3 regions of the Exiguobacterium sp. SL-10 genome follow, and region 2 is predicted to be linked to each of the others. Evidence: riboswitches for the same ligand, from Rfam matches in the RefSeq annotation. Region 2 holds a riboswitch; each other region holds the start of a gene.
What was found. A riboswitch is a leader RNA that binds a small molecule or an ion and turns the genes downstream of it on or off. The one in region 2 is predicted to bind thiamine pyrophosphate.
Positions count from the first base shown of each region.

Region 1: linked by a shared signal. The riboswitch ahead of EVJ33_RS05460 (YkoF family thiamine/hydroxymethylpyrimidine-binding protein) and the one ahead of tenA (thiaminase II) in region 2 are both predicted to bind thiamine pyrophosphate.
Region 3: linked by a shared signal. The riboswitch ahead of thiT (energy-coupled thiamine transporter ThiT) and the one ahead of tenA (thiaminase II) in region 2 are both predicted to bind thiamine pyrophosphate.

Region 1 is NZ_SJUP01000003.1:163,519-166,796, reverse strand. Features, by position in the region: gene EVJ33_RS05470 (hypothetical protein) at 1-160, shown strand, start outside; gene EVJ33_RS05465 (GTP-binding protein) at 264-1,457, shown strand; TPP riboswitch at 1,519-1,619, shown strand; gene EVJ33_RS05460 (YkoF family thiamine/hydroxymethylpyrimidine-binding protein) at 1,700-2,293, shown strand; gene EVJ33_RS05455 (ECF transporter S component) at 2,286-2,861, shown strand; gene EVJ33_RS05450 (ABC transporter ATP-binding protein) at 2,854-3,278, shown strand, end outside.
Region 2 is NZ_SJUP01000005.1:151,208-154,485, reverse strand. Features, by position in the region: gene pelG (exopolysaccharide Pel transporter PelG) at 1-1,414, shown strand, start outside; TPP riboswitch at 1,476-1,580, shown strand; gene tenA (thiaminase II) at 1,663-2,337, shown strand; gene thiM (hydroxyethylthiazole kinase) at 2,307-3,122, shown strand; gene thiD (bifunctional hydroxymethylpyrimidine kinase/phosphomethylpyrimidine kinase) at 3,122-3,278, shown strand, end outside.
Region 3 is NZ_SJUP01000001.1:332,189-335,466, forward strand. Features, by position in the region: gene pknB (Stk1 family PASTA domain-containing Ser/Thr kinase) at 1-227, shown strand, start outside; gene rsgA (ribosome small subunit-dependent GTPase A) at 272-1,156, shown strand; gene rpe (ribulose-phosphate 3-epimerase) at 1,158-1,814, shown strand; TPP riboswitch at 1,834-1,935, shown strand; gene thiT (energy-coupled thiamine transporter ThiT) at 2,009-2,581, shown strand; gene EVJ33_RS01665 (thiamine diphosphokinase) at 2,581-3,168, shown strand; gene rpmB (50S ribosomal protein L28) at 3,227-3,278, opposite strand, start outside.

The sequences.
Region 1 (3,278 bases), on a different contig from region 2:
TACGTATTTGGAGCCGCGGTGGGATGAGACGCCGAGTGTCGATGCAGACAAAGACATGGATGAGGTCGGTCTGACTCAGCTCGATTCGATTTATCGGGCCGAATGGCAGGCGAACACCTATCCGCGCTCAGAAGCTGAACGGAGAGCGTTAGAGGAATAGAGAGTAGGAACACGTCCGTGAGCGGGCGTGTTTTTTTCTTGACAATATGATAACGACCCGTCATTATCTAAAAAGTAATGATTACGATTTAGGAGTGGGGATAATGAAGCAAATTCCAATCACGGTGCTGTCCGGTTATTTAGGGAGCGGTAAGACGACACTATTGAACCATATATTGAACAATCGGGATGGGAAGAAGTACGCCGTCATCGTCAACGACATGAGCGAGTTGAACATCGATGAGCGATTGATCGAGCAGGGTGGATTCTCGCGGACGGACGAGAAATTGGTCGAGCTATCGAACGGTTGCATCTGTTGCACGCTCCGTGAGGACTTGCTCGAGGCGGTGCAGGAAATTACGAACGACCGTGACCTTGATGGGATTATCATCGAGTCATCAGGCATCTCAGAACCGATTCCGGTCGCTCAAACGTTTACATACGCCGATGACGTCCTCGGCATCGATTTGACGAGCCGCGTCTATATCGATGCGATGGTGACGGTCGTCGATGCGTTTCGATTCTTGAAAGATTTCAACTCGGGCGAGTCGCTCCATGAACGCAAACAGGCGATTGACGCGACAGATGTACGCGAAGTCGTCGACCTGCTCGTCGACCAAATCGAATTCGCGGACATCATCGTCTTGAACAAAGCGGACCGGGTGACCGTGACGGAACTCGACGAGATGGCCGGGCTGTTGAAGGCGCTCAATCCAACCGCCAAACTGTTGACGTCGGTCCATGCGAACGTAGAATTGACCGAGCTGTTAGACGTCAAGTTGTTCGATTTCGACCAGGCGATGCACGCCGCTGGCTGGATTCAAGAACTTGAGGCGGAAGCACACACACCGGAGACAGAGGAATACGGGATCAGCTCGTTCGTGTATCGGCGACGTCGACCGTTCCACCCGGAGCGTCTCCACGCCTGGATTGAAGCGTTCCCGGAGCAAGTCGTCCGCGCCAAAGGCTTTTTATGGATCGCTTCCCGGAACGACCTCGCTTGCCTGTTCTCACAAGCAGGTTATGCCTCGACGCTTGAACATGCTGGTCGCTGGCTCGCGACGCTTCCGGAGGAAGAGCGTCGTCTTATGTTCGCGGCAGAACCCGAGCTCGCTGCCGACTACGTCGAGCCGTACGGGGATCGCCAGACAGAACTCGTCTTGATCGGGCAGCGGATGGAGCGTTCGGTCATCGAGGCGGAATTAGATGATTGTCTGTTGACAGACGAGGAGATGACTTCTGACTGGACGACGTTGCAGGATACGCTTCCGGGAAATGGTATCGTGACTTTCACATAAACCGTTTACAAACTTGGCGTGTTCGTCTATACTTCTCGTTGCATAGACAACCGCATACATTGGACTACACTAGGGGTGCTTCGGCTGAGATGTGAGCATGGCTCCAATCCCTTATGACTCGATCCGGGTAATACCGGCGTGAGGAAGTGTGGCACTTTTTCTAATGGACTTAAATTGGACGAGTGGCCGCATTCTCATGGATGCGGCTTTTTTTGTGTAACAAACCATAGGGGGAATGAATCATGAACAAGCAATGTGGGACGAGCCCGATCGTCGGGTTCCGCTTTACGCTGAGCCCGATGACATCCGATTTCGTGAGCGTCATCAAAGGGGCATTGAAGGAGACGGATCTTCGTAACGTCTGGCGGCATACCGATGACGTTTCGACGGTCATCCGTGGCCGCAGTGAGCATGTGTTCGACGTGGCCAAGGCCGTGCTGTCACATGCGACGAAGACAGGGACCCACGTCTCGATGAGCGGGACGTTCTCGGTCGGCTGTCCAGGCGACACGGCAGGAGACAATCTTCTCGACGTGACGACAGAGCCGGTGAATGGCAAGGTGGGTTCGCAATACGTGTCTTCACAATTTGCGCTCTATCCGCTTGGTGACGCAAACTATATGGATATCATCTACGAGGAAATTGACTTTGCGAGAGAGCGAGGCGTCTTCAACGACTCGATGCACTACGCCTCAGGCATTCATGGGGACATCGAGCCGGTGTTCGCTTTCTATGAGGCGACATTCGACCGGGTTCGTGCGAAAACGAGCCATGTCGTCATGACGGTCACGTTCAGCGTGAACAGTCCGTCACACGGGGGACGCATCGATGCTTAAATCATGGAAGTTAAAAGAAATCGTCTTATTGTCGATTTTATCGGTCGTATTCGCTGTCGTCTATTTGGCGTTCGTCCATATCGGGAACCTTTGGGCCGGCTTGATCGGACCGATCGCGTACGAGTGGATCTTTGGGATTTGGTTCATCGTCTCGATTATCGCGGCCTATATCATTCGCAGACCTGGCGCCGCATTTTTGTCCGAAGTGCTTGCGGCGACGATTGAGATGATGATTGGCAACGCCATCGGACCGCGCATCATTTTAGTCGGGATCATACAAGGACTCGGGGCAGAGGCGGCGTTCGCATTGACCGGTTATAGACGCTATGACCTTTGGGTGCTCATGCTCGCTGGTTTTGGAGCGGCTGTGACAAGTTTCGCGTATACATACGTCATGGGAGGTCTTACCGCCCTCAGTCCGACATACGTGGCGACCATGTTCGCACTACGCGCGTCGAGTGGGATGCTCATTGCTGGCCTTGGAGGGAAGCTTTTAAGTGACTTGTTGCTTCGCACGGGAGCGCTTGAAGGGTATGCCCTCGCGCGTCAGGGTCGTATCCATGGTTGACGCAGAACATTTGTCGTTTCGTTATCCGGACAAAACATCCGATGTCTTGACGAATCTCACACTCCGTCTCACAAAAGGGAGAACGCTGATCACAGGGGCGAGCGGGTCAGGGAAATCGACACTGTTCTGTTTGATGAATCGTCTCTATCCAGACAATTGTGATGGAATCGTGACGGGCAGACTGCACTTGTTTGACCGCTCCTATGATACGTATGAAGCTGGCGAAGTGAATCGTCGCGTCGGAACGGTGTTTCAAGACCCGGACAGTCAGTTCGTCATGCAGACGGTCGAAGAAGAATTGATTTTCACGCTCGAAAACTTCGCCGTCGCGAGAGACGAGATGATGGATCGTGTCACCCAGATGCTAGAGGCGTTACAGTTGACGGACTATCGGCACCGTAACATCCATGACCTATC
Region 2 (3,278 bases):
TCAAGAAGACTACTACTCGTCCCGGCTGAAGGCGTACACGTTCTCAGGCCTCGTCACATCCGGACCGTGGTTGATCGTGATTTTGGTCGTCGGCACGATTCAATGGCTGGCGTTCCAAATGCCGACGTTGTCACTCGCCGAGCGGACGCTTTTCATGATCTCGGTCTCGTATGCGTTCATCTTCTCGCAAATTTTGTTCAGCTTCCAACAGCTTGTCGTCACACGATACGTGGCGGACTTGTTTTACGAAAAGAAGGTGCACGAGATTTTCCCGGTGTTCACCGGGATGCTCAAAGTGACGATTCTCGCAGCAACGATCCTGTACAGCATCTTTTGGTTATTGTCTCCGCTCGATTTCTTATACAAATTGACGCTGTTCGTCTTGTTCATGACGATCAACGTCATCTGGGTCATGTTCTTGTTTCTAAGTGCCGCGAAGTATTATCAAGCGGTGGCCTATAGTTTCCTACTCGGTGGCCTCATCTCGGTCGGGAGCGTCTATGCGATTAGTCGCCTCATGACCGATCCGTCTAGTCTCGAGCTGTTGCTCGGTTTCACGGCCGGGATGATTGTGACGTTGTTCGGGTTGTTCTTCGCGATGCTCCGGACGTTCCCGCTCCGCTATGCTGTGAAAGAGTTCTCGTACTTTAAGTACTTCGACCGCTATCCGGACCTGTTCGCCATCGGCGTGTTGTACGTGCTCGGGATTTGGGTCACGAACTTTATCATCTGGTTCGGGGAAGGGCGTATCATCATCGCGGACTCGTTCTTGTTCAACCCGTATTACGACACGGCCATTTTTTGGTCGTATTTGACCATTATCCCGACGCAGTTGTTGTTCGTCGTCGCCGTCGAGACAAGATTTTATGAGCGCTATCGTACGTTTTATGGATTGATTAACTACGGCGGAGCGCTCCATCAAATCGAGAAAGCGAAACAGACGATGACGTCCGTGTTAAAGAATGAGTTGATTCGACTCGCGCGCAGCCAAGGCGTCGTGACGCTGTTCGCCATCCTCATGGCAGGCATGTTCGTCGGCTGGATCGGTGTGCCGGACGAGATCGGGCAAATCTTTCGGATGACGACGCTCGCGGCGTTCGCGAACGCGATGATCCTTATTTTGACCCTGTTACTACTCTATTTCGAGGATCGGCGCGGGGCGTTGTTCATCACGCTGTCCTTCTTCACGCTGAACGCGTTGTTCACGCTCTTGCTCTTGCCGCGCGGCATCGATTGGTACGGCGTCGGCTTTGCCGTCAGCACGACCATCACGTTCTTCTTGGCCGGACTGCGTTTAATCTATTACATGGGGAAAGTCGATTATTATGTGTTCGCTGCGTCGAATCGGCGTAAGCTCGGCACCGAGCGGTTCTCGCAAATGGGAACGTTGTTGAACCGGCGCTTTTCGCGTTAAAGGGTTTTCAGTAAAGGGAAAGACTGATATGATGTGGTCGTAGACGACCGAATTTCATAATGTTTACCACTAGGGGAGTCGCGTGACGCGGCTGAGATGGACGAGGTCCAGACCCTTTGAACCTGATCTAGTTCACGCTAGCGTAGGGAAGTGGGCGAACCGATTGTTCTCGTACACTTTGTGTAAATCCGACGCCGCTTCCGTTATGGGAGGCGGCGTCTTTTTTAATCACAAAGGAGGAGACATGAATGACATTCACCGCACATCTTCGACAAGAGGCAGATGCTTTGTTTCAAGCCAGTTTTGATCACCCGTTCGTCCGCGAACTCGGAACGGGTGAACTTGATGAGGCGAAATTTCGGCATTACGTCATGCAAGACTCATACTATTTGAACCAGTTCTCAAAAGTGCAGGCGAAAGGGGCGACACTCGCCCCCAACATGGAAGTGGCGAGCCGCTTTTTAACACACGCGCTTCATACCATCGAAGCGGAACATGCGCTGCATCGTGAGTTCTTCACGTTGCTCGACGTTACGGAGGCGGAATGGGCGACGTTCGAACCAGCCCCGACAGCTTACGCTTATGCGCTCCATATGCAACAAGCCGGTCCGACGCTCGGTGATGTACTGGCGTCAATTTTGCCGTGTTATTGGGTGTATTACGAGATTGGCGAACGCATGAAAGACGCGACCCCGGATCACCCGATTTATGCGACGTGGATTGCGACGTACGGGTCGGAATGGTTCCGCGACCTCGTCGAAGAGCAGATTGAGCGGCTCGACGTGCTCGCCGGGCAAGCGACCGCGGAAGAACGATTCCGGTATCAGCAACTGTTCTTGAAGAGCTGCTATTATGAGCACGCCTTTTGGGAGATGGCGTGGACGCTCGAGTCATGGACATTGCCAACGGGGGTGAGACGATGAAACGCGACTTGTGGGACAAAGTTAGAGCCCAAAGACCACTCATCCACAATATCACGAATATCGTCGTCGCCAATTTTTCGGCGAACGGGTTGCTCGCCATCGGAGCGGCCCCGGTCATGGCGTCTGCTGTCGAAGAAGTGGCCGAGATGGCATCTGTGAGCGATGCGCTCGTGCTCAATATCGGCACACTCGATGCGATGACGGAACGTACGATGATTCGAGCCGGTCAGGCGGCGAATCAAGCGGGTCGCCCGGTCGTCTTTGATCCGGTCGGGGTCGGGGCAACCTCATTCCGACGCGACGTTGCCAAGGCGATTCTGCAACAAGTCCGCGTGACGGTCATTCGTGGGAATGCCGGGGAAATCGCGACATTGATTGGTCTCGACGCGGCATCACGCGGCGTGGATGCGGGCGAGACACGGGACGATTTGAATCAAATCGCGCGTGAGGCGGCCCGGCGCTACAACTGTGTCATTGCCGTGACCGGAGAGACGGACGTCGTCAGCGACGAGGACGTGACGATTGAAATCAAAGGCGGCACCGAAGCGATGGCCCGGACGACAGGGACCGGTTGCTTACTGAGTGCCGTCGTCGGTGCGTTTCTCGCGGTCGAACGTGATGCGGTCACGGCTACGGCGACAGCACTCGCCGGCTATGCCCGGTGCGGCGAACTAGCGACCGCTTTGGCTGACGGACCGGGCGACTTCCCCGTTCATTTCTTGAACGAACTCGGCAAGATGACAGCCGTCGAGTTGCCGAGTGATCGAATCGAGGTGGTGTCATGATGCGGCCCCAAGTATTGACGATTGCCGGTTCGGATTCAGGCGGTGGTGCAGGAATCCAAGCCGATTTGAAAACGTTCCAAGAGCTTGAGGTGTTCGGAACGAGCGTCTTGACGGCGGTCACGGCACAAAACACATGCGGAGTGCACGGAGTCGAGG
Region 3 (3,278 bases), on a different contig from region 2:
AACCGCCGCCCGAAGGGGAAGAGGCTGAAGCGCTCGAAGTCGTCATTCGGACGGTCGATGCCCGTGGCGAAGTCGAAGTGTTGCGTGATAAGATAACAGAGACGACGACATACTCGTACACACTCGTCATCGCACCGGACGAAGTCGGAACCGCGACGATTGAAGTCGATGGGGAAGTCGTACGGACGGATACGGTGACGTACGCACAAGCAAAAGATGCACAATGAAGAGGTGGCGCGCGCGTCGCCTCTTTTTCTAAGGAGGGAATGGAATGAAAGGTACGATCATTCGATTACAAGGCGGATTTTATGACGTCATGACAGAAGAAAAACAAGAGATTCGCTGTCGCGCCCGCGGCAATTTCCGCAACCGGAACATCTCGCCTGTCGTAGGTGATGATGTCGACATTCAAGACCAAGAGGACGGCACCGGTTATATACTGGCCGTCGATGAGCGGTCGAACCATCTCGTCCGCCCGCCAATCGCCAATATCGATCAAGCGTTTTTACTGTTTTCCGTGAAAGAGCCGGCGTTCTCATTCCATCTGCTTGACCGTTTCCTCGTCTTGATCGAGTCGAAGCAAGTCCATCCGATCATCGTCTTGACGAAGATGGACTTGTTGACGGAATCAGAACGGAAGCCGATTCACGAAGCAGCGACCTTATACCGCTCCATCGGCTATGAGGTCATCGAGACGTCGACCGAGGATGGGTCGGGGATTGAACAAATCCGTGGTTCGTTCAAAGACAAGACGAGCGTATTCGCTGGACAGACGGGCGTCGGGAAAAGTTCGCTCTTGAATGCGGTCGCGCCTGAGCTTGAACTTGCGACCGGGAAGATTTCGAAGTCGCTCGGCCGAGGGAAGCACACGACGCGTCACGTCACACTCATCACACTCGCTGACGGACTCGTCGCTGACACGCCTGGTTTCTCGAGCCTCGAGTTCCCGGTCGAACTCGAAGTCGAGGAGATGCGGTGGTGTTTCCCTGAGTTTGTCGAGCGGCATGATGACTGCAAATTCCGCGGCTGTGCCCATTTGAACGAGCCGGGCTGTGCCGTCAAAGCGGCTGTCGAAGCTGGAGAAATCGCTTCCACCCGTTATGAGAATTATGTTACGTTTATGGCAGAGTTAAACGATAGACAACGGAGGTACTGACATGATTAAAATTGCACCATCGATTTTAGCGGCGGACTTCGCCAATCTAGAATCAGAAGTGAAGGCGGTCCAAGAGGCCGGAGCGGATTATATCCATTTTGATGTCATGGATGGACAGTTTGTCCCGAACATCTCCATCGGGCTACCGGTGCTCGCGAGTTTACGAAAAAAATCGGACATGGTACTTGATGTCCATCTGATGATCGATCAGCCGGAGCGGTTCGTCGAAGATTTCATCAAAGCCGGGGCGGATATCGTCACGGTTCACGTCGAAGCGACGAATCACTTGCATCGCGTCTTGCAACAAATCAAAGCGGCTGGCGCCAAGTGTGGCGTCGTCTTGAATCCGCATACGCCACTCTCGTCGATTGAACACGTGCTCGGTGACGTCGATATGGTGCTCCTTATGACGGTGAACCCTGGCTTTGGGGGCCAGAAGTTCATCGAATCGGTCGTCCCGAAAATTGCGGCGCTGAATGAGATGCGCCAAGCCCGTCGTCTCGACTTTGAAATTGAGATTGACGGCGGCGTGAACGCGGACACGGCAAAACTATGCATCGATGCCGGGGCTGACGTGCTCGTGGCCGGGTCGGCCATCTATAATGAGCCGAGTTACAAAGAAGCCATCGATAGCATTCGCAACGCATCTCGTGTATAATCGACCATAGAACAACAAATATTGTCGCAAGGGGTGTCACATTCTGTGGCTGAGAGGCATCACGCTAACCCTTTGAACCTGTTCCGTTCACACGGACGTAGGGATGTGGCGAAAATGCACGTTGCTACACGATAGCAGCATGGCGTTTACGTCATGCTGCTTTTTGTCGTTCACTCATATAAGGAGGGAATAAAATGAAACAACGTTTAAAATTACAGGCGCTCATCGAAATTTCGCTGTTCGCCGCACTCGGTTTGATTTTTGATTTACTCATCCCGTTCCGGATGCCGCAGGGCGGATCAATCAGTCTGGCGATGTTGCCGATCTTTGTGATGGCGTACCGCCACGGCTTAAAAGGCGGACTTGCGACGGGGGCGCTCGTCGGGACGCTTCAATTGATGTTTGGGGCCTACATCTTCACACCTGTCCAATTCCTGCTCGATTATACGTTTGCTTACGGTGTCGTCGGTATGGCTGGACTATTCGCCGGACAAGTGAAACGAGCCGCTAAGGACGAGGCAAAAAAGACACTCATCATCTATTTGGTGCTCGGGGCGCTCCTCGGCTCACTGCTACGCTACGGTGCCCACGTCGTATCGGGGATTGTCTTCTTCGCTGAGTACGCGGAAGGACCGGTCGTGGCTTACTCATTCGCCTATAATATGACGTATATGCTCCCGTCATTCCTCGTGTCGGCCGTCGTTCTTGTCCTCTTGTTTGTCTCGGCACCACGTTTTGCGACACTCGCGACCCGGGACGTCCGCTAATGCGCGTCTTGATCGTAGCGGCGAGCCCGGAATCGATCCCGAGCCTCCCGATTGATGTCGATTATGTCATTGGCGTCGATGGGGGTTATGAGACGCTATTAGACCGTGGGCTGAATCCGGACCTCGTCGTCGGCGATTTTGATTCCTTCACGGGCGAAGTGCCGATCGACGCTGTCCGTTATCCGTCTGAAAAAGATGTGACCGACCTTGAAATCGCGCTTGAGGCGGCCCGGAGCCATGGGGCGACGGAGATGCTCGTCTACGGCGCTCTCGGTGGACGGCTCGATATGACGCTCAGCAACATCGGTTTGCTCGAGGCGTATCCCGAGATGCGTCTCATCTCAGCAGGGCAAATGGTGCGACTCGCGGGGACGGGGCTCTATGGACTCCCGCGCCAAGACGATCACTATTTGTCGCTCGTACCGTGGAAGCGGGCGAACGTCACCATCCGTGGCGTCAAATATCCGCTCGACCATCACGAGATCGTGAGCCATGAGGCGCTCACGATCTCGAACGAGTGGGCCGACGAATCAGCGGACTTGATTGTGCACGAAGGCATGGTGCTTGTGCTGTATGTCAAAAAATGAACACAAAAAAATCCCATCGGCGAATGCCGCTGGGATTTATTTCGTTCGTGTATAAAAATTATACGCGTTCAACGAGACCTGATTTAAGAGCGCGAGCTGAAACCCAAACT